4 regions of the Mesorhizobium maamorense genome follow, and region 4 is predicted to be linked to each of the others. Evidence: predicted binding sites of a transcription regulator. Region 4 holds the regulator's gene; each other region holds the start of a gene.

Region 1 (4,804 bases), 620 kb from region 4:
GTTGAGCCCCCTGTTCTCGTGGATGACGATGACGGTGCCGAGCTTGCCCGTCTGATCCGCCGGCTTGACCAGATAGCCCTTCATCTCGCCGCCGGCGCCGGGATAGGTGATGTCCTGGCCTTTCACGCGGGGATCGTTCTCGGCGACGATGGCCGCCTGGGCGGAATTCGCCGCCAGCATCGGTGCGATCGCCGCGGCCGCCGCCCCTGACCCGGCAAGCCGGGTCAGCTGCTCCATGAAGCGGCGGCGATCGAGTGTCAGATGCGTGTATTCGTCATAGGCGTCGATCATCGCCTGGGTGATCCCAGGCTTTGCGGGTCTAGTGGCGGCTGCTTTGGTCATGGCGCATTCCTCGGCTTCAAGCTTCAGTACCGGAGCTACATAGGAGCGCGGCTGGCCCGGTCCAGCCTGGATGGGCGCTGCGGCGAGCATTGCCCGCAGCCGGCAATGTCGGCGCCCACATCACATTTTGGTCATCGCCATGAATCCTGCAGGCACCTGCCACAACAATAAGGGAAACTGCGTGCTACCGATGCGCCGTGCCATCCCGTCCCGACCAGAAGGAGCGCCGCCGATGACCATACCGATCCTCACCAGCGCGTTCGTCCTTGCCCTGGCCGCCGCTCAGGCATTACGCTTCAGGCTTGCGGACGCAGGCAGGCGGTCGATGATCGAGCTTCGCATCGGCCGGGACCACTGCACGGACCCGAAATTCCCAAATTTGAGGTGAGACCATGAACGTCCAGGATATCGTCAACACCGTCTCGCAAAAGGCGGGCCTCGACCAGGCAACGACCGAGAAAGTCGTCGGCACCATCTTCTCGGTGCTGGAGCACGAGGCGGAAGGCACCAACGTCTCGGGTTTCTTCGCCAAGATTCCCGGCGCCGACGATCTCGCCCGCCAATACGACGTCATGGCCGCCGGCGCGGCCGGCGGTGGCGGCCTGCTGTCCTCACTGCAAGGCGCGCTGGGCGGTGTTCTCGGCGAAAAGGCCGGCGCACTGATCAACGGCGTCGCCGCGCTCAAGGCCTCCGGCCTCGACATGGCGCAGATCAGGCAGGCTGGCGCCACGCTGATCCAACAGGCCGAAGCCGCCGCCGGGCCGGACCTCACCAATGAAGTGCTCGGCTCGGTGCCAAGCCTGAAGAGCCATCTCGGAATCAGCTAGGGCGCGATCCTGCGGGACCGAACCCGTTCCTTACTTCGGCAGTGCGTATGCCATTACATAATCGCCGGGCTTGGTGCCGACCGAGCCATGGCCGCCAGCGACGATGACCACGAACTGGCGCCCGTCAGCCACCGTATAGGTCATCGGCGTCGATTGCCCGCCGGCTGGCAGGCGCGCCTGCCAGAGCTGCCTGCCTGAGGTCAGGTCGTAGGCGCGCAGGTAGTCGTCGACCGCGGCGCCGAGGAAAGCCACCCCGCCGGCGGTGATCATCGGCCCGCCAATGCCGGGCACGCCGACCTTCAGCGGCAAAGGCAGCGGCGTCATGTCGTAGACCGTGCCGTTCCTGTGCTTGTAAACGATCTGTCCGGTCCTGAGGTCGGCTCCGGCGACATAGCCCCATGGCGGCGCCTGGCACGGAATGCCGAGCGGCGACAGGAACGGTCCCATCACCACCGCATAAGGAGCGCCGTCATTGCGGTTCAGCCCCTGCTCGCTGCCCTTGCTGTCGCCTGGCGGCGGCACGTCGGCACGGGGCACAAGCCTGGAGGTGAAGGCGAGATAGGTCGGCATGCCGAACAGCACCTGCCGGACCGGATCGACCGCCACGCCGCCCCAGTTGAAGACGCCGAAATTGCCGGGATAGACCAGCGTGCCCTGCAGCGATGGCGGCGTGTAGCGGCCCTCATAGCGCAGCTTGTGCAACGCAATCCGGCACGCCAGCTGGTCGAACATGGTGATGCCCCACATGTCGGCATCGGTCAGCGGCGGCGGATTGAAGGAAAGGTCCGACACCGGCTGCGTGGGCGATGTGTGGTCGCCTTCGATGGCGCCGCCGGGCGCCGACACTTCCTTGACCGGGATGACCGGCTCGCCGGTGCGCCGGTCGAGCACATAGAGATCGCCCTGCTTGGTCGGCCCGACCAGCGCCGGCACGACCGTGCCGTCGGCCTTGGTGATGTCGACAAGGCTCGGCTGCGCCGGCACGTCCATGTCCCACAGGTCATGGTGCACGGTCTGGCGCACCCATTTCAATTGCCCCGTATTGAGGTCGAGCGCGGTGATCGAGGAGGAGAATTTCTCGACGTTGGCGCTGCGGCCGGCGCCGAGCTGGTCCGGCGTCTGGTTGCCGAGGGGTATGTAGAGCAGGTCGAGCTTTTCGTCGGCACTCGGCGTCGACCACATGTTGGGCGAATTGGCGGTGTAGGTCTGGCCTGCCGCCAGCGGCGTGGTCTGGTCGGGATTGCCGGAATCCCAGTTCCAGATCAGCGCGCCCGTAGAGGCATCGAAGGCGCGGATGACGCCGGAGGGCTCCTGCGTGGAATAATTGTCGTTGACCGCGCCGCCGACGATGATCTTGTCGCCCGATATCAGCGGCGCCGATGTCGAATAGTAATAGCCGGACTTGGGATAAGGCATGCCGGTCAGAAGGTTCAGCGTGCCGCCTTCGGCAAACGACGGACAGACCTGGCCGTTGGCGGCATCGAGCGCGATCAGCCGCGCATCCGACGTCGGCAGGTAGACACGCGCGGCGCAAGGCTGCCCGGCACCGATCTTGGCATCGGCGTAGTACGACACGCCGCGGCAGGTCTGGTGCTGGCGGTCCTTGTCGAGCTTGACCTGGGGATCGTAGCGCCACTTCTCCTTGCCCGTGGCGGCGTCGATGGCGATGGCGAAATTGTGCGGCGTGCAGATGTAGAGCGTATCGGCGATCTTCAGCGGCGTCACCTGATAGGTGGTCTCACCGACGTCGTCGGGACCTTTCACGTCGCCGGTGCGATAAGTCCAGGCCGGCTGCAGGTTGGCGACGTTCTCCGGCGTGATCTGGTCGAGCGGCGAATAGCGCTGGCCATAGGGCGTGCGGCCGTAGAAGTGCCATTCGCCGGCAGGTATGTCGCCGCCGAGATCGGCCGCCGGGGTAACCTTGTCGGTGTCGAAATTGCCGGCAATATCCTTGGGATCGGTCGTCATTGAATAGCCGGCGACCGCCAGCGACGCCAATACGGCGAGAATGAGCGGGGCGCGGCCATCGGGACCAACAAGGCCCCGCCTCGCCCACGGCGTCAGCAGCCACAACGCGACGAGCACGATGATGCCGCCGCGCGGCCCGAGTTCCCACCAGTCGAAGCCGATTTCCCAGACCGCCCAAGCAAGCGTGCCCAGCACGATCGCGGCGTAGAGCCAAAGCGCGGTGGATCTGCGCCGGTAGAGCAGCCATGCGGTGATGAGGAAGGCGATGCCTGATATGATGTAGTACCAGCTACCTCCCAGTGAAGCCAACCAGATGCCGCCGGCGCCAAGCGCGAGGCCGATGAGGAGGAGAATGAGGGAGGTGATGGTGACAGCCAAGATGATACTCCTTCGACTGTTGCGCGCCTCGAGGCGGCGGTGGGCAACAGGATCTCCTCCCTGCCCTTTGCGCAGCTTTCCCTCACCCGCCCTGCCTGTCAAGCAGGCCGGAAACAATCAGGAGTGGAACAAAACGTAGACAGTTCTGGTCTTTCTCCACCGAATCACTACATTCGGGGGCGATGTCCGGCTTTTCCGAAGACATGCCCTTTTTCGATGAACCCGATGCGCGGCCCACCGCCCCGTCGGGCATCGCCGCGCGCGCCATGGCTGCCCGCGGCGGCCACAACAACGCGCCCGACTATCTCAAGGGGTTGAACCCCGAGCAGCGGCTGGCGGTGGAAACCACCGAAGGCCCGGTTCTGGTGCTGGCCGGCGCCGGCACCGGCAAGACGCGCGTCTTGACCACCCGCATCGCCCACATCCTGGCGACCGGAAAAGCCTTTCCCTCGCAGATCCTGGCCGTGACCTTCACCAACAAGGCCGCGCGCGAGATGAAGCAGCGCATAGGCATCCTGATCGGCGAAGGCAATGTCGAGGGCATGCCCTGGCTCGGCACCTTCCACTCGATCGGCGTCAAGCTCTTGCGCAGGCACGCCGAGCTTGCCGGGCTGAAATCCGACTTCACCATCCTCGACACCGACGACGTCGTGCGGCTGATCAAGCAATTGATCCAGGCCGAGGGCCTCGACGACAAGCGCTGGCCGGCCAAGCAGTTCGCGCAGATGATCGACGGCTGGAAGAACAAGGGGCAAGGCCCGGCCGATATCGCCGAGGGCGATGCGCGCAGTTTCGCCAACGGCAAGGGCCGCGAGCTCTACAAGGCCTACCAGGAGCGCCTGCAGACGCTGAACGCCTGCGATTTCGGCGATCTGCTTTGCCACCCGATCCGCATCTTCCGCGCCAATCCGGACGTACTGAAGGAGTATCACAAGCGGTTCAGATACATTCTCGTCGACGAGTACCAGGACACCAACACCGCGCAATACATGTGGCTGCGGCTCCTGGCGCAGCGGCCAAATAGCGGGCGTAGTGCGACGTCTACGGATTTGCATTCGGCCGAAGGCCGCAAGCCCGACCGGGCGTCCGAGCCTTTGCGAGGCCCCTCCCGCGACGCCGAAGGCGCGCAGAAAAAGAGGGTCGGGCCCGCGCCGGCAGGCGCGGAACAGCCCGTGAGCGAAAACAAAGTAAACATCTGCTGCGTCGGCGACGACGACCAGTCGATCTATGGCTGGCGCGGCGCGGAGGTCGACAACATCCTGCGCTTCGACAAGGATTTTCCCGGCGCC
Region 2 (4,804 bases), 3.1 Mb from region 4:
ATCTGGTCTACTGCGCCATCCTTGTCGTCCTGCCGACAACCCCGCCATTGGCCGCCCTTGCTTTCGCTTCGCTGGCCGCCATGGGGCTGTCCTTTCTCGGCTATTCCAGGCTGGTCTTCGACCGCTAGCGGCGTGGCCCGATTGGCAGAAGGCGCCGGGACCCCTATATCGCTCTCTCATCGACCGTGCTGGGGACCTGCCATGAAGCTGAAAATCGCCGTCCAGATGGACCACATCTCCACCGTGTCGATCGCCGGAGACACTTCGTTCGCGCTGTCGCTGGAGGCGCAGCGGCGCGGCCATCAGCTCTACCACTACACGCCCGACCGGCTGTCGCTGCGCGACGGCAAGGTTTTCGCCCGCATCGAGGAGATGCAGGTACGCGACGAGAAGGGCAGCCACTATTCGCTGGGCGAGAAAATGCGCACCGACCTGTCGGAGATGGATGTGGTCCTGCTGAGACAGGATCCGCCCTTCGACATGAACTACATCACCACCACGCACATACTGGAGCGCATCCACCCCGGGACGCTGGTGGTCAACGACCCCGCCTGGGTGCGCAACAGCCCGGAAAAGATCTTCGTCACCGAGTTTTCCGACCTGATGCCGGAAACGCTGATCACCAAGGATCCCCAGGAGGTCGCCGCCTTCCGCAAGGAATTCGGCGACATCATCGTCAAGCCGCTCTACGGCAATGGCGGCGCGGGCATCTTCCACCTGCTGGAGGCCGACCGCAACCTCGCCTCGCTGCTCGAAATGTTCGGCCAGTTGTTCCGTGAGCCCTACATCGTGCAGCGCTACCTGAAGGACGTGCGCAAGGGCGACAAGCGCATCATCCTGATCGACGGCGAACCGGTCGGGGCCATCAACCGGGTGCCGGCCGAGCACGATTCCCGCTCCAACATGCATGTCGGCGGCCGCGCCGAGAAGACCAAGCTGACCGAGCGCGAGCGCGAGATCTGCGCCCGCATCGGGCCGGCACTGAGGGAACGCGGCTTCATCCTCGTCGGCATCGACGTCATCGGCGACTACATGACCGAGATCAACGTGACCTCGCCGACCGGCGTGCGCGAAGTCAAACGCTTCGGCGGCGCCGACATCGCCAGCCTGTTCTGGGACGCGGTGGAGGCCAAGCGGAAATAGCCGTTTTCATTTTGTATTTCCGTTTTTGCAACCGGAACAATCGCGCCGCAACTTAAGCGATTGCGTGTTCCTGTAATGTTCTTGATTTAGCCGAGGAACTGTGATTGTCTCCGGCCCAGGCCCTTCGCGGCCTGATTGCAAAAGGCTTGGGGCAAGCCCAGATCCGGGGGCAAGACATGGTGGCGCGGGTTCGCACGGTTGCTTTCCAGGGCATCGAGGCCGTGCCGGTCGACGTGCAGGTGATGATCGCGCCCGGCAAGGTCAACATGCACATCGTTGGCCTGGCCGACAAAGCGGTGGCCGAAAGCCGCGAACGGGTGCAGGCGGCACTGCATGCTTCCGGCCTGTCGATGCCGTCCAAGAAGGTCACTGTCAACCTGGCGCCCGCCGACCTGCCCAAGGAGGGCAGCCACTACGATTTGCCGATCGCGCTCGGCCTGATGGCGGCGCTTGGCGCCATTCCGGGCGACATGCTGGCCGGCTATGTCGTGCTTGGCGAACTATCGCTCGACGGCACTATCGCCGCCGTCGCCGGCGCCTTGCCGGCCGCGATTGGGGCCAATTCTGAAGGCAAGGGCCTGATCTGCCCCTTCGCCTGCGGCCCGGAAGCCGCCTGGGCCGGCAAGGACTTTGACATACTCGCGCCGCGCAGCCTGATCGCCATCGCCAATCATTTCCGCGGCACGCAGGTGCTGTCTCGCCCCGAGGCCGGTATCCACGCCGCGGCGCGCGACCTGCCCGATCTTGCCGATATCAAGGGCCAGGAAACCGCCAAACGAGCGCTGGAGGTGGCGGCGGCCGGTGGGCACAACCTGCTGATGGTCGGCCCGCCCGGATCGGGAAAATCGATGCTGGCGCAGCGGCTGCCGTCGATCCTGCCGCCGCTGGCGCCGAAGGAATTGCTCGAAGTGTCGATGATCGCCTCCGTCGCCGGCGAGCTCGGCGAAGGCAAGCTGACCGACCGGCGGCCGTTCCGCGCGCCGCACCATTCGGCCTCGATGGCGGCGATGGTCGGCGGCGGCATCCGGGCGCGGCCGGGCGAAGTGTCGCTTGCGCACCACGGCGTGCTGTTCCTCGACGAATTTCCCGAATTCACGCCGCAGACGCTCGACGCGTTGCGCCAGCCGCTGGAGACCGGCGACTGCATGATCGCGCGCGCCAATCACCGCGTCACCTATCCGGCGCGCATCCAGCTTGTGGCGGCGATGAACCCGTGCCGATGCGGCATGGCCGGCGAACCCGGCTATCGCTGCCTGCGCGGCGATCGCTGCCGCACCGACTACCAGGCGCGCATCTCGGGCCCGCTGCTCGACCGCATCGACCTCAGGATCGAGGTGCCGGCGGTCTCGGCCAGCGACCTGATCCGGCCCGACCGGGCGGAGAAGAGCGCCGACGTGGCGCTGCGCGTGGCGCGTGCCCGCGCCCTCCAGCGCGAGCGCTTCGAACGGCTCGGCGTCACCAGCGCCACCACAAACGCGCATTGCGCGCCCGCGGTCATCGAGGAGATCGCCATGCCCGACGCATCGGGCCTGTCGCTGCTCAAGGACGCCAGCGAGAAGCTCGGCTTCTCGGCGCGGGCCTATCACCGCGTGCTGAAGGTGGCGAGAACACTCGCCGATCTCGACGCCAGCGAAACCGTCGGCCGCATTCATCTCGCCGAAGCGATTTCCTACCGGATGAGTTCGGAGCGGGTGGCGCAGGCGGCGTAGCGCGCTCTCGCTCGATAGGAGGGGAACGGAACGCCGGCGGCTCCAAACCTCCGGTTCAGGCCGCTCCCTTCGCCTTCAGTTCCAGCCTCCGCGCGTGCAGCACCGGCTCGGTGTAGCCGTTGGGCTGGATGCGGCCCTTGAAGACGAGGTCGCAGGCGGCCTGGAAGGCGACGGAGCCGTCGAAATCGGCGGCCATCGGCCGGTAGAGCGGGTCGCCTTGGTTCTGCTGGTCGACGATATCAGCCATGCGCCTCATCGTTTCCATCACCTGGTCGGCCGTGCAGACGCCATGGTGCAGCCAGTTGGCGATGTGCTGCGAAGAGATGCGCAGCGTGGCGCGGTCCTCCATCAGGCCGACATCGTTGATGTCGGGCACTTTCGAGCAGCCGACGCCCTGGTCGATCCAGCGCACGACATAGCCCAGAATGCCTTGCGCGTTGTTGTCGAGCTCCGCCTGGATGTCGGCCGGCGACCAGTTGGGCCGCACCGCGACCGGCACCGACAGGATGTCGTCGAGCTTGGCCTTCGGCCGGCTCTTCAGCGCCGCCTGGACAGCGTGGACATCGACCTTGTGATAATGAGTGGCGTGCAGCGTCGCCGCGGTCGGCGAAGGCACCCAGGCGGTGTTGGCGCCGGCCCTGGGGTGGGCGATCTTCTCGGTGAGCATCGCCGCCATCAAATCCGGCATCGCCCACATGCCCTTGCCGATCTGGGCATGGCCGGCAAGCCCGCATTCCAGCCCGGTGTCGACATTCCAGGCCTCGTAGGCGGAAATCCACGCGGCCTGCTTCATGTCGCCCTTGCGGATCATCGGGCCGGCTTCCATCGAGGTGTGGATCTCGTCGCCGGTGCGGTCGAGGAAGCCTGTGTTGATGAACACGACGCGCTCCTTCGCCGCGCGGATCGCCTCCTTGAGGTTGACGGTGGTGCGCCGCTCCTCGTCCATGATGCCCATCTTGATGGTATTTTTGGCCATGCCGAGCAGGGCCTCGACGCGATCGAAGATCTCGACGGCGAAGGCGACTTCCTCGGGCCCGTGCATCTTGGGTTTCACGACATACATCGAGCCGGCGCGGGAATTGGCGCGGCGGCCGTTCGGCCCGATATCGTGCAGCGCGATCAGCGCGGTCAGCGCGGTGTCCATGATGCCTTCCGGCACCTCGTTGCCGTCTCGGTCCGTTATCGCCGGATTGGTCATGAGGTGGCCGACATTCCTGACCAGCATCAGCGAGCGGCCGGGCAGCGTCACCGTGCCGCCATTTGGCGAGGTGTAGGACCGATCGGGGTTGAGCTTGCGGACGAAGGTCCGGCCGCCCTTGGTGATCTCTTCGGCCAGGTCGCCCTTCATCAGGCCGAGCCAGTTGCGGTAGACGACGACCTTGTCCTGCGCATCCACCGCCGCGACCGAATCCTCGCAGTCCTGGATGGTGGTCAGCGCCGATTCCAGGATGATGTCGGCGATGCCGGCCGGATCGGTGCGGCCGATCTGGTTGTCGCGGTCGATCAATATCTCGATATGCAGGCCGTTGCTGACCAGCAGCACGGCTTGCGGGTTGGCGGCATCGCCGCGATAGGCGACGAACTGCCTGACATCGGCAAGGGTGGTCGAGCCGGCGCCGGCGCTGAGCCGCAGCGCGCCATTGGCCAGCGAAAGGCCGTTGACGCCGGCCCATTTGCCCGATGTGAGCGACACCGACTGGTCGAGGAAGTCCTTCGCCCAGGCGACGACTTTCCCACCACGCGCGGGGTTGAAGCCCTTGCCCTTCCCGGCGCCGTCTGTCTCGGGAATTGCGTCGGTGCCGTAAAGCGCATCATAGAGCGAGCCCCAGCGGGCATTGGCGGCGTTGAGCGCATAGCGCGCATTCATCACCGGCACCACAAGCTGCGGCCCGGCGACGACGGCGATCTCGGGATCGACCTTTTCGGTGGTCACCGAGAAGGCCGGGCCTTCG
Region 3 (4,804 bases), 230 kb from region 4:
GACAATGCCGAGTACGATCTCGGCACAGCGCGCGACCGCGAGGTCGACGACGAGATGCGGCTGGCCAAAGGCCGGCAAGCCGATGATCATCGCGGTATAGCCGGCCAGCGCCGCCCCGTAGGCTTCCGGGTTACGCAGCAGCGACGAGACGAAGGTGCAGAGGCCGATCCATAGGGCAAGCACCGTCACCAGCACCCAGGGATTCGTGCCGAAGACAGTGGTGATGGCAATTGCGGCAACACCGCCCGCCAGCGTGCCGAGCAACCGATAAAAGCCTTTCGCCAACACCATGCCGGCGACCGGCTGGGCAACGATGAACACCGTCATCATCGCCCATTGCGGGTGATCGAGCTTGAGGGCGTAGGCGGCCATAAGCGCGATCAGGCCGGCCGAGACCGTGCGCAAGGCGAAGATCCAGTCCGACCGGGTCGGCTGTGTCAGCCCGGCAAGACCCGCTTCGAAATAGCCTTTCAGCCGTTGCCAGCTCACACGCGCGTCTCCGCAAGCCTTGATCGACCGGCCTGCGCTCAGATATCCAGCACTTCCGTTTCCGCGAATTCGGCGCGTTCCTGGATGAACCGGAAACGAGCCTCCGGCTTGGTGCCCATCAGCGCATCGACCGCGTCCTTGGTGGCGGCCTCGGCATCGATCACATCGATGCGGAGCAGCGTACGCTTCCTCGGATCCATGGTTGTCTCCTTGAGCTGCGCGGCCATCATTTCGCCCAGGCCCTTGAAGCGACCGATCTCGACCTTGCCGCGCCCGGTGAACTCGGTGCGCAGCAATTCGTCCTTGTGCGCGTCGTCACGCGCATAGGCGACCTTGCCGCCCTGCCGGATCGAATAGAGCGGCGGCACCGCCAGGTAGAGATGTCCGCCGCGAACCAGGTTCGGCATCTCCTGGTAGAAGAAGGTGATCAGCAGCGAGGCGATGTGAGCGCCGTCGACGTCGGCGTCGGTCATGATGATGACGCGGTCGTAGCGAAGATCCTCGTCGCGGTATTTCGACCGCGTGCCGCAACCAAGCGCCTGGATCAGATCGGAAATCTGCTGGTTGGCGGCCAGCTTGTCGTTGCCGGCGCTGGCGACGTTGAGAATCTTGCCGCGCAGCGGCAGCACCGCCTGGCTGGCGCGGTCACGAGCCTGCTTGGCCGAGCCGCCGGCCGAATCGCCTTCGACGATGAAGAGTTCGGCGCCGGCGGCCGCATTCTGCGTGCAGTCGGCAAGCTTGCCCGGCAGGCGCAGCTTGCGCACCGCGCTCTTGCGCGACACTTCCTTTTCCTGGCGGCGTCGTACCCGCTCGTCGGCGCGCGCGATAACCCATTCGAGCAGCTTCGAGGCTTCCTGCGGATTGTCGGCCAGCCAGTGGTCGAACGGGTCGCGGATCGCCGTCTCGACGATGCGGATCGCCTCGATCGTCGCCAGCCTGTCCTTGGTCTGGCCGACGAATTCAGGCTCGCGGATGAACACCGACAGCATGCCCGCCGCCGAGATCATGACGTCTTCCGACGTGACGATCGAGGCGCGCTTGTTGCCGACGAGGTCGGCATAGGCGCGCAGGCCGCGCGTCAAGACGTTGCGGAAGCCGGCCTCGTGGGTGCCGCCTTCGCCGGTCGGGATGGTGTTGCAGTAGGAGTTGATGAAGCCGTCGCCGCCGAACCAGGTCACTGCCCATTCCAGCGAGCCATGGCCGCCTTGCCTGTCGCTCTTGCCGGCGAAGATTTCGCGCGTCACCTGGAATTCGTCGCCGAGCGACGCTTTCAGATAGTCCTTGAGGCCGCCGGGAAAATGGAATTCGGCCTTGGCCGGAGTGGTGTCCTTTTCCTTGATCAGCGAAGGATCGCAGGTCCAGCGGATTTCGACGCCGCCGAACAGATAGGCCTTCGAGCGCGTCATGCGGTAGAGCCGCGCCGGCTCGAACGCGGCGCCCTTGCCGAAGATCTGCTCGTCGGGATGGAAGCGGGTCCTGGTGCCGCGCCGGTTGTGAACTTCGCCAAGGTGCTCGAGGCCGCTGACCGGGATGCCGCGCGAGAAGCGCTGCCGGTAAAGTTGCCGTCCGCGCGCGACTTCGACTTCGAGATGATCCGACAGTGCGTTGACCACGGAGACGCCGACGCCGTGCAGGCCACCCGAGGTTTCATAGACCTTGCTATCGAACTTACCGCCCGAATGCAGCGTCGTCATGATCACTTCGAGCGCCGGCTTCTTGAACTTCGGATGCGGATCGACGGGAATGCCGCGGCCATTGTCGGTGACGGTGAGAAAGCCGTCAGCCGAAAGCTCGACATCGATGAATGTGGCATGACCGGCAACCGCCTCGTCCATCGAGTTGTCGATGACCTCGGCGAACAGATGGTGCATGGCCTTGTCGTCGGTGCCGCCAATATACATGCCCGGACGGCGCCGCACCGGCTCCAGGCCTTCGAGCACCTCGATATCGGCGGCGCTGTAACCCTCTGAGCCGTCACGAGACGCGGCCGCCGGACGCTTGGCTGCCGCCTGCACCAGCGGATCGGGCGGACGCGCCGGTGTGCGAACCGGTTGCGGCTGCTTCTCCAGATTGCCGAAAAGATCGTTGTTGTCGTCCATGCCTGCCATAGAGCCCAAGCTGCGAATCACCCGCCGATACTGCCACGCTTTTCAGCGCCAAGCGACGGAGGTTCCTGTTACGTTCGGGGATTAACCCCCTCTTATCCTAAAACCATTCGATAACCAAGCCGGCGGAAATCGGGCGGATGGCCAGCGAGAAGATTCCTGATTCTTTAACAATGCCGCCTAGCGTGAGCCAACATAACAAGAAACTACGGGCATCAGGGGTTTGGGCGTGAGGGGCAAGGCCATAACGATGATCGGCATCGCCGCCGTTTTCGGCGCGATTTCGATCTTTGCCGCCGATTTCTGGGTCAAGCGCCAGGCCAGGGCCGACGCCGAGGAGAAAACCGCGTCGATCACCGCTCCGGCCGCACCCAGGGTTGAATTCAAGACAATCGTGGTGGCGAATGCACCGTTGCGGTACGGCATGGATCTCGACCGCACGAAACTCAACGAAATCCCCTGGCCGCAGGATTCGCTGCCGCAGGGCGCCTTCGCCACCATCAATGGACTGCTCGGGGACGGCAGCCGCGTGGTGCTGTCGCCGATCGAAGTTAATGAACCGGTGCTGCTTACCAAGCTGTCCGGCCCGAATGGCCGCGCCACGCTCTCCAACATGCTGACGCCCGGCATGCGGGCCGTCACGATCCGCACCGACGAGATCGCGGGCGTCGGCGGCTTCGTCACGCCGGGCGACCGGGTCGATGTCGTGCTGACGCGCGATGCCGGTGAAATCCAGGAAGTGGCCAAGAATGCGCAAGGCGCCGCCGGCTCGACCATCACCTCCGAGATCGTCGTTGCCGGCGCGAAGGTGCTGAGCGTCGGGCAGGGCGCCGACGAGCGCCAAACGACGCCGCAGGTGGCCAATTCCATAACCATCGAGGTGACCACCGAAGGCGCGCAGAAAGTGGCGCTGGCCCGCACCGTCGGCACGCTGTCGCTGTCGCTTCGCTCCGCCAGCGAGGGCGGCGAGGGCAAGGACGGTGTCACCACCATCTCCTCCTTTGGCGGATCGGTGGCGGGCAAGGCGCAGGCCGCGGCCGGCTCGCTGTTCGACGCCATGGCAAAGGAGCCTGAGAAGCCGAAATTCAAGACGGTCATCGTGACGCGTGGAACGACGGCCGAGGAATATCAGGTTCCTGCGCGAGACCAGAAATAGGAATATCAGGTTCCTGAGTGGGACCAGAGCAGGACCGGTGGGGACCGGACGGGACGGGAACAATGTTCAGGCAACTTCAATATCGAATGGCATGCCGGTTGCACGTCGCGCGGGCCGTGGCGATGGCGGTGACGATGGCGGCGGCCTGCATCTTCGCCGGCCCGGCCAGGGCGGATAACGACATCGTCTATGTCTCGGCGACCAAGAACGCCTCGATCAAGGTCGCCAAGGGCAAGCCAAAGACGATCATGACGAGCGCGGCCTTCTATCAGATCGTCATCGGCGATCCGGAGATCGCCAACGTCAACCCGCTGACCGACAAATCCTTCTATGTGCTGGGCAACAATCTCGGCACCACTGGCATCGCCCTGTTCGACGAGAACAAGCAGCTCGTCGGCACCGTAGACATCGAAGTGACGCTCGATACCGACCAGTTGGCCGACACCATCCGCGCCAGCGTGCCGGACGCCAAGATCAAGGTCGGCTCCGCCAATGGCCGCGTCGTGCTGTCGGGCGAGGCGGATGACGCGGTCGCCGCCGAAAAGGCAAACAAGATCGCTACCCGCTTCTCCGGCAATGAGGAGGTGATCAATTCGGTCAACATCTCGTCCTCACAGCAGGTCCAGCTCAATGTTCGCTTCGTCGAGATCAACCGCCAGGCGGGGCAGGATCTCGGCGCCAAATACAGTGCCAATTTCGCTTATGGCATGGGCGGACGCGACGTTACGATTGCTCCCGGCACCATTGAGCCGGCGGGGACCGGCGAGATCATCGGCAAGCTGCTGTCGAACGGCGTTTCCATCGACATCGCCATCAAGGCACTGGAAGAGCGCGGCCTGGCTCGTCGGCTGGCCGAGCCGAACCTGATCGCCCGGTCCGGCGAGACGGCGAGCTTCCTGGCCGGCGGCGAGTTTCCGATCCCGGTTTCCGAAGACAATGGCAAGATTTCCGTCAGCTACAAGAAGTACGGCGTCAGCCTGGATTTCACGCCCACCGTTCTGAAGGACGGGCTGGTCAGCCTCGACATCGCGCCGGAAGTCTCCTCGATCGACGC
Region 4 (4,804 bases):
GGATCTCGCAACGCTCGCCGGTCGACGCGGTCGGGTTGATTTCGCAGCAATCCGTCCTTCTGGTGGCGATCGCTCTGGTCATCGCGACGATGGCCACGACATGGCTGCGGCTGGCGGCACTTCCCTTCGCGCTCGCCGGTCTGTTGACCGTCTCGGACACGCGCACGCCGGACGTGCTGATTTCGGAGGATGCTCGCCTGGTGGCACTGCCGATCGGCGGCGGCGAGCTCGCGATCAACCGGGCGCGCCCGAACGAATTCACCGTCGATAACTGGAAACGGGCGCTGAAGTCCGAAACCATCGTTGCGCCGGAACTGTTCGACAGCGGAGACCGACAGTTCGACATCTTCGATCCCGCGCAACTTCCGGCGGGAGCGCCTTTCTATTGCTTCACGGGCCTGTGCATGGCCCGGCATACCTCGGGGGCGATCATCGCGCAGGTGGAGGATCGCAAGGACGCCTGGAGGGCCTGCTCCTATGCGGATCTGATCGTCATCAACGACCCCGCGGGCTACGACCCCTGCCACAATCCGCTGGTTCTCGTTATCACCAAGCGGCAGCTCGCTCGTAAGGGAAGTGCCGCCGTCTTCTTCGACCGGCAATCGGCGACGGCACCGGGACGGGTCAGCTTTGCCGTCGACAGGCCATATCGGCCTTGGCACGAACAGCGAAAATTCTCACGCGAGGCAAGGGGACTGCCGCCTTACCGTAAACCCGAAAAGCCCACCGCCGACCCCGCTCAGTAGCGCCTGATCAGGCCGACCAGCTTGCCTTGCACCTTGACCCTGTCCGGTCCGAAAATACGTGTTTCATAGGCCGGATTGGCAGCCTCGAGCGCAATCGAAGCACCCTTTCGGCGGAAGCGCTTCAGCGTTGCTTCCTCCTCGTCCACCAGGGCCACGATGATCTCGCCGGGACTTGCGGTGTCGGCATTGCGGATGATGACCGTGTCGCCGTCGAAAATGCCGGCCTCGATCATCGAATCGCCCTTGACCTCCAGCGCATAGTGTTCGCCGCCCATGATCATGTCAGGCGGCACTGAAATGGAATGCGTCTGATGCTGGATGGCGTCGATCGGCACACCCGCTGCGATGCGACCCATGACCGGGATCGACACCGCTGAAACCGCATCGTCGTCATTGCCGGCAGCGGGCAGACGCGAAGACGTCGCCGGCTTGATCTGCCGGCTAGGGCTGCTGCCCTGTCCGAGGCTGCCCTGGATGACGCTCGGGGAGAACTTCTTTGCCGCGTTAAGACCCGGCGCGATCGAGTCCGGCAGGCGCAGCACCTCCAGCGCGCGCGCCCGGTTGGGCAGGCGGCGAATGAAGCCGCGCTCCTCCAACGCCGTGATCAGCCGATGAATTCCCGACTTGGAGGCGAGGTCCAGCGCTTCCTTCATCTCGTCGAAGGACGGCGGAATGCCGCTTTCCTTCAGCCGTTCATGGATGAACATCAAGAGTTCATGTTGCTTGCGCGTGAGCATGGCGGCCCCCAAAGGCATTGCACGAAGGGTCTGGAACCAGAATCAGAAAACAAACCCAGAACAAACACTATCTGTTCCAGTTGTGTTCCGCAACCATTTAAAGTTTAATGAATTTGTTAAGGCGACGGAAACGAAATGCCCTCCCGCAGCCAGCATCCTGCCAGCGCGGTCCGTCGTCAATGCGCTCCCGGGCCCTTTGAGACTATTTTGGTTAATGGCCTGTGGCCCGACCGTCTCCACTCTTGGCACAAGCCTGCAAGCTGGGTGACCGGCAGGTGCGGGGTGCGTTTGGGCGGATTAAAAACCCCTGCGGCTCGTGAACGAAACGAAACCAAAATGCCAACTTCCTGCCGGAAAACGACGAGGCACCACCACTGGTCGCGATGGGCTGCGTTCGCTCGCTCCTTGCTTCCCGTTCGCTTGACGAAACCGTATAATAATGTACGGTTTTCGAAGAGGAACACCAATGACCACGCCGAAGCAGGCCGCGCGACGCGAACGGATAGAGGAGGCCGCCTATGCGGTGCTCCGGGAAACCGGCTACAAGAGCGCCTCCCTGCTTGCTATCGCCAAGCGGGCATCGGCCTCGAACGAAACCCTCTACAACTGGTACGGCAACAAGCAGACCCTGTTTCGATCCTTGATCGAAGCCAATGCGGAGAGGCAAGGAAGCTGCTGGAGGACGCCCTTCACCAGGCGCGCGATCCGCTCGAAACCCTGAACTTGCTCGGGCCAGTCCTGCTGACCCTCGTGACGGGCGACAAGGCGGTGGCGCTCAATCGCGCCGCGGCCGGCGACGTCAACGATACAGGCACGCTTGGCCAATCGATCGCGCAATTCGGCCGCAATACCATAATGCCGCTTGTTGGCGACCTGCTTCGAACCGCAAGTCGGGCCGGCCTGATCGCCTGTGACGATCCTGCCGAAGCCGCCGACATCTACATCAGTCTTTTGATCGGCGATCTCCAGGTTCGCCGGATCGTTGGGGTGCTCGAGGAACTGCCTCGGGCGGAAATCGAGCAAAGATCGAACCGGGCGTTCACCCTGTTCTTGCGCCTCTATGCGGCCAGCCCTTGCCCGGGCGGCAAAACAGCCGGCCCGTTTCCAGGGCGCTCTTCTCACCGAGGAACATCGCGACCATGAGCAAAATTCCCGATCTCGCAGCGATCGAGGCAATGGACACCGCGGATCCGCTGCGTGCCATGCGTGACCGCTTCACCTTGCCCCAGGGGGTGATCTATCTCGACGGCAATTCGCTGGGCGCCGCTTCGCCCGCCGTGTTCGGCGAGCTGCAGAAGGCCGCCACGCAGGAGTGGGCGCAGGATCTCATCCGCGCCTGGAACACCGCCGGCTGGTTCGACATGCCGGTCGAACTCGGCGACCAACTCGGGCGCCTGATCGAGGCCGCCGCCGGCCAGACGGTGGTCTGCGATACCACCTCGATCAACATCTACAAGGTGCTGCATGCGGCACTCGGGATGCGGCCGGACAGGTCAGTCATCGTCGCCGAGGGGGACAGCTTTCCGACCGATCTCTATATGGCCGAAGGCGTTGCCTCGACGCGGCCGGGCACGGTGCTGCGGCTCGAGGGTGTCGATGCACCGACCATAGAAGAACTGATCGACGAGAGGGTCGCGGTCATCCTGATCAACCACGTCAACTACAAATCCGGGCAGCTGCGCGACATGGCCGCGCTGACGCGCAGGGCACATGATGCCGGCGCGCTGATCGTCTGGGATCTCTGCCATACCGCCGGCGCCTTGCCGGTCGAGCTCGACCGTTTGAACGCCGATTTCGCCGTCGGCTGCACCTACAAATATCTCAATGGCGGCCCAGGTGCCCCGGCCTTCATCTACGCGGCCGAGCGCCACCATGGCGATGTCCGCCAGCCGCTCAGCGGCTGGTGGGGCCATGTGCGGCCTTTCGCCTTCGAACAGGGTTTTGCTGCCGACACAGGCATCCGCCGGTTTCTCTGCGGCACGCAGCCTGTGCTGTCGATGCGCGCGCTCAAAGGGGCGCTCGATGTCTGGAACGACGTCGACATGGGAGAGGTGCGCAGGAAGAGCATCGCATTGACCGATCTGTTCATCCAGCTCGTCGAGGCAAAATGCGGCGCCTACGGCCTCGAACTCGAAAGCCCGCGCGACGGCAATGAGCGCGGCAGCCAGGTTTCGTTCCTCCACCCGCATGGCTATCAGGTGATGCGGGCCTTGATCGAGCGCGGCGTGATCGGCGATTTCCGCGCGCCATCCACGATTCGCTTCGGCTTCACGCCGCTTTATGTCGGCTATGTCGATGTCTGGCAGGCGGTCGAGGTGCTGGAAGACATTTTGCGCACGGACGCCTGGCAGGAGGCGCGTTTCGCCGTCAAGGCGGCGGTGACTTAAGAGCCTCTCGCTCAGAAAAGCGCAGCGGTTTCGGGATAACGATATGCAGTCGGCAAAGCTACGTCAGAGCCGGGTGCGGACCTTCCACAGCTCCGGGAACAACTCCACCTCCAGCATCTTCTTCAGGTAGGACGCGCCCGATGTGCCGCCGGTGCCGCGCTTCATGCCGATGATGCGCTCGACCGTGGTGACGTGGTTGAAGCGCCAACGGCGGAAATAATCCTCGAAGTCGACCAGCTTCTCGGCGAGTTCGTAGAACATCCAGTAGCGCTGCGGGTCGCGGTAGATGGTCTGCCAGGCGACAAGGACCTCTTCGTTCTCGGTCCGCGTTTCGCGCCAGTCCGTACGCCTTGCGTCGGCGCCGATGTCGAAGCCGTTGCGGGCGAGCAGCAGCAGCGTCTCGTCGTAGAGCGACGGTTGCGCCAGAATCGCCTCCAGTTTCTCGCTGAGGTCCGGCCGGTGCTTGTGCGGTCCGAGCATTGCGAGATTGCGGTTGCCGGCCACGAACTCGATGGCACGGTACTGCCAGGACTGGAAGCCCGAGGACTGGCCGAGCGCATCGCGAAACTCGGTGTATTCACTGGGCGTCATGGTGCGCAGCACGTCCCAGGCATTGTTGAGCTGCTCGAAGATGCGGGCGACACGCGAAAGCATCTTGAAGCTCGGTTCGAGACGGTCTGCGCGGATGGAGCGGATTGCTGCGCCGATTTCGTGCAGCGCGAGCTTCATCCAGAGCTCCGAGGTCTGGTGCTGGATGATGAACAGCATCTCGTCATGGGCTGACGAAAGCGGCTCCTGCGCCTCGAGCACCTTTTCCAGATGCAGATAGTCGCTGTAGGACATGCGCTCCTTGAACGACATTTCCGCGCCCTCGGCGGACGGGTCGTAGGGCTTGCTCAATTGATCTTCTCCGCGCGCAGCCGGAAGCGCTGGA

The links. The regulator LexA, encoded in region 4, represses DNA repair genes until DNA is damaged. The targets are predictions, from matches to a motif close to TGTTCNNNNTGTGTTCNG.
Region 1: ACIU1A_RS14380 (ATP-dependent helicase) is a predicted target of LexA. The motif match lies at 3,640-3,657, and genes of this name have one in related genera.
Region 2: ACIU1A_RS28480 (YifB family Mg chelatase-like AAA ATPase) is a predicted target of LexA. The motif match lies at 1,209-1,226, and genes of this name have one in related genera.
Region 3: parE (DNA topoisomerase IV subunit B) is a predicted target of LexA. The motif match lies at 2,658-2,675, and genes of this name have one in related genera.

Annotation. Positions count from the first base shown of each region.
Region 1 is NZ_CP173356.1:2,816,508-2,821,311, forward strand. Features, by position in the region: gene ACIU1A_RS14365 (dienelactone hydrolase family protein) at 1-342, opposite strand, end outside; gene ACIU1A_RS14370 (hypothetical protein) at 735-1,169, shown strand; gene ACIU1A_RS14375 (glucose/quinate/shikimate family membrane-bound PQQ-dependent dehydrogenase) at 1,200-3,515, opposite strand; gene ACIU1A_RS14380 (ATP-dependent helicase) at 3,698-4,804, shown strand, end outside.
Region 2 is NZ_CP173356.1:5,689,391-5,694,194, reverse strand. Features, by position in the region: gene ACIU1A_RS28490 (GtrA family protein) at 1-128, shown strand, start outside; gene gshB (glutathione synthase) at 202-1,143, shown strand; gene ACIU1A_RS28480 (YifB family Mg chelatase-like AAA ATPase) at 1,320-2,852, shown strand; gene ACIU1A_RS28475 (malate synthase G) at 2,908-4,804, opposite strand, start outside.
Region 3 is NZ_CP173356.1:2,418,945-2,423,748, reverse strand. Features, by position in the region: gene ACIU1A_RS12435 (FUSC family protein) at 1-489, opposite strand, end outside; gene parE (DNA topoisomerase IV subunit B) at 528-2,588, opposite strand; gene cpaB (Flp pilus assembly protein CpaB) at 2,824-3,750, shown strand; gene ACIU1A_RS12420 (type II and III secretion system protein family protein) at 3,873-4,804, shown strand, end outside.
Region 4 is NZ_CP173356.1:2,193,743-2,198,546, reverse strand. Features, by position in the region: gene ACIU1A_RS11385 (ComEC/Rec2 family competence protein) at 1-746, shown strand, start outside; gene lexA (transcriptional repressor LexA) at 740-1,483, opposite strand; gene ACIU1A_RS11375 (TetR/AcrR family transcriptional regulator) at 1,923-2,204, shown strand; gene ACIU1A_RS11370 (TetR/AcrR family transcriptional regulator C-terminal domain-containing protein) at 2,234-2,626, shown strand; gene kynU (kynureninase) at 2,623-3,870, shown strand; gene kynA (tryptophan 2,3-dioxygenase) at 3,934-4,770, opposite strand; gene ACIU1A_RS11355 (AMP-binding protein) at 4,767-4,804, opposite strand, start outside.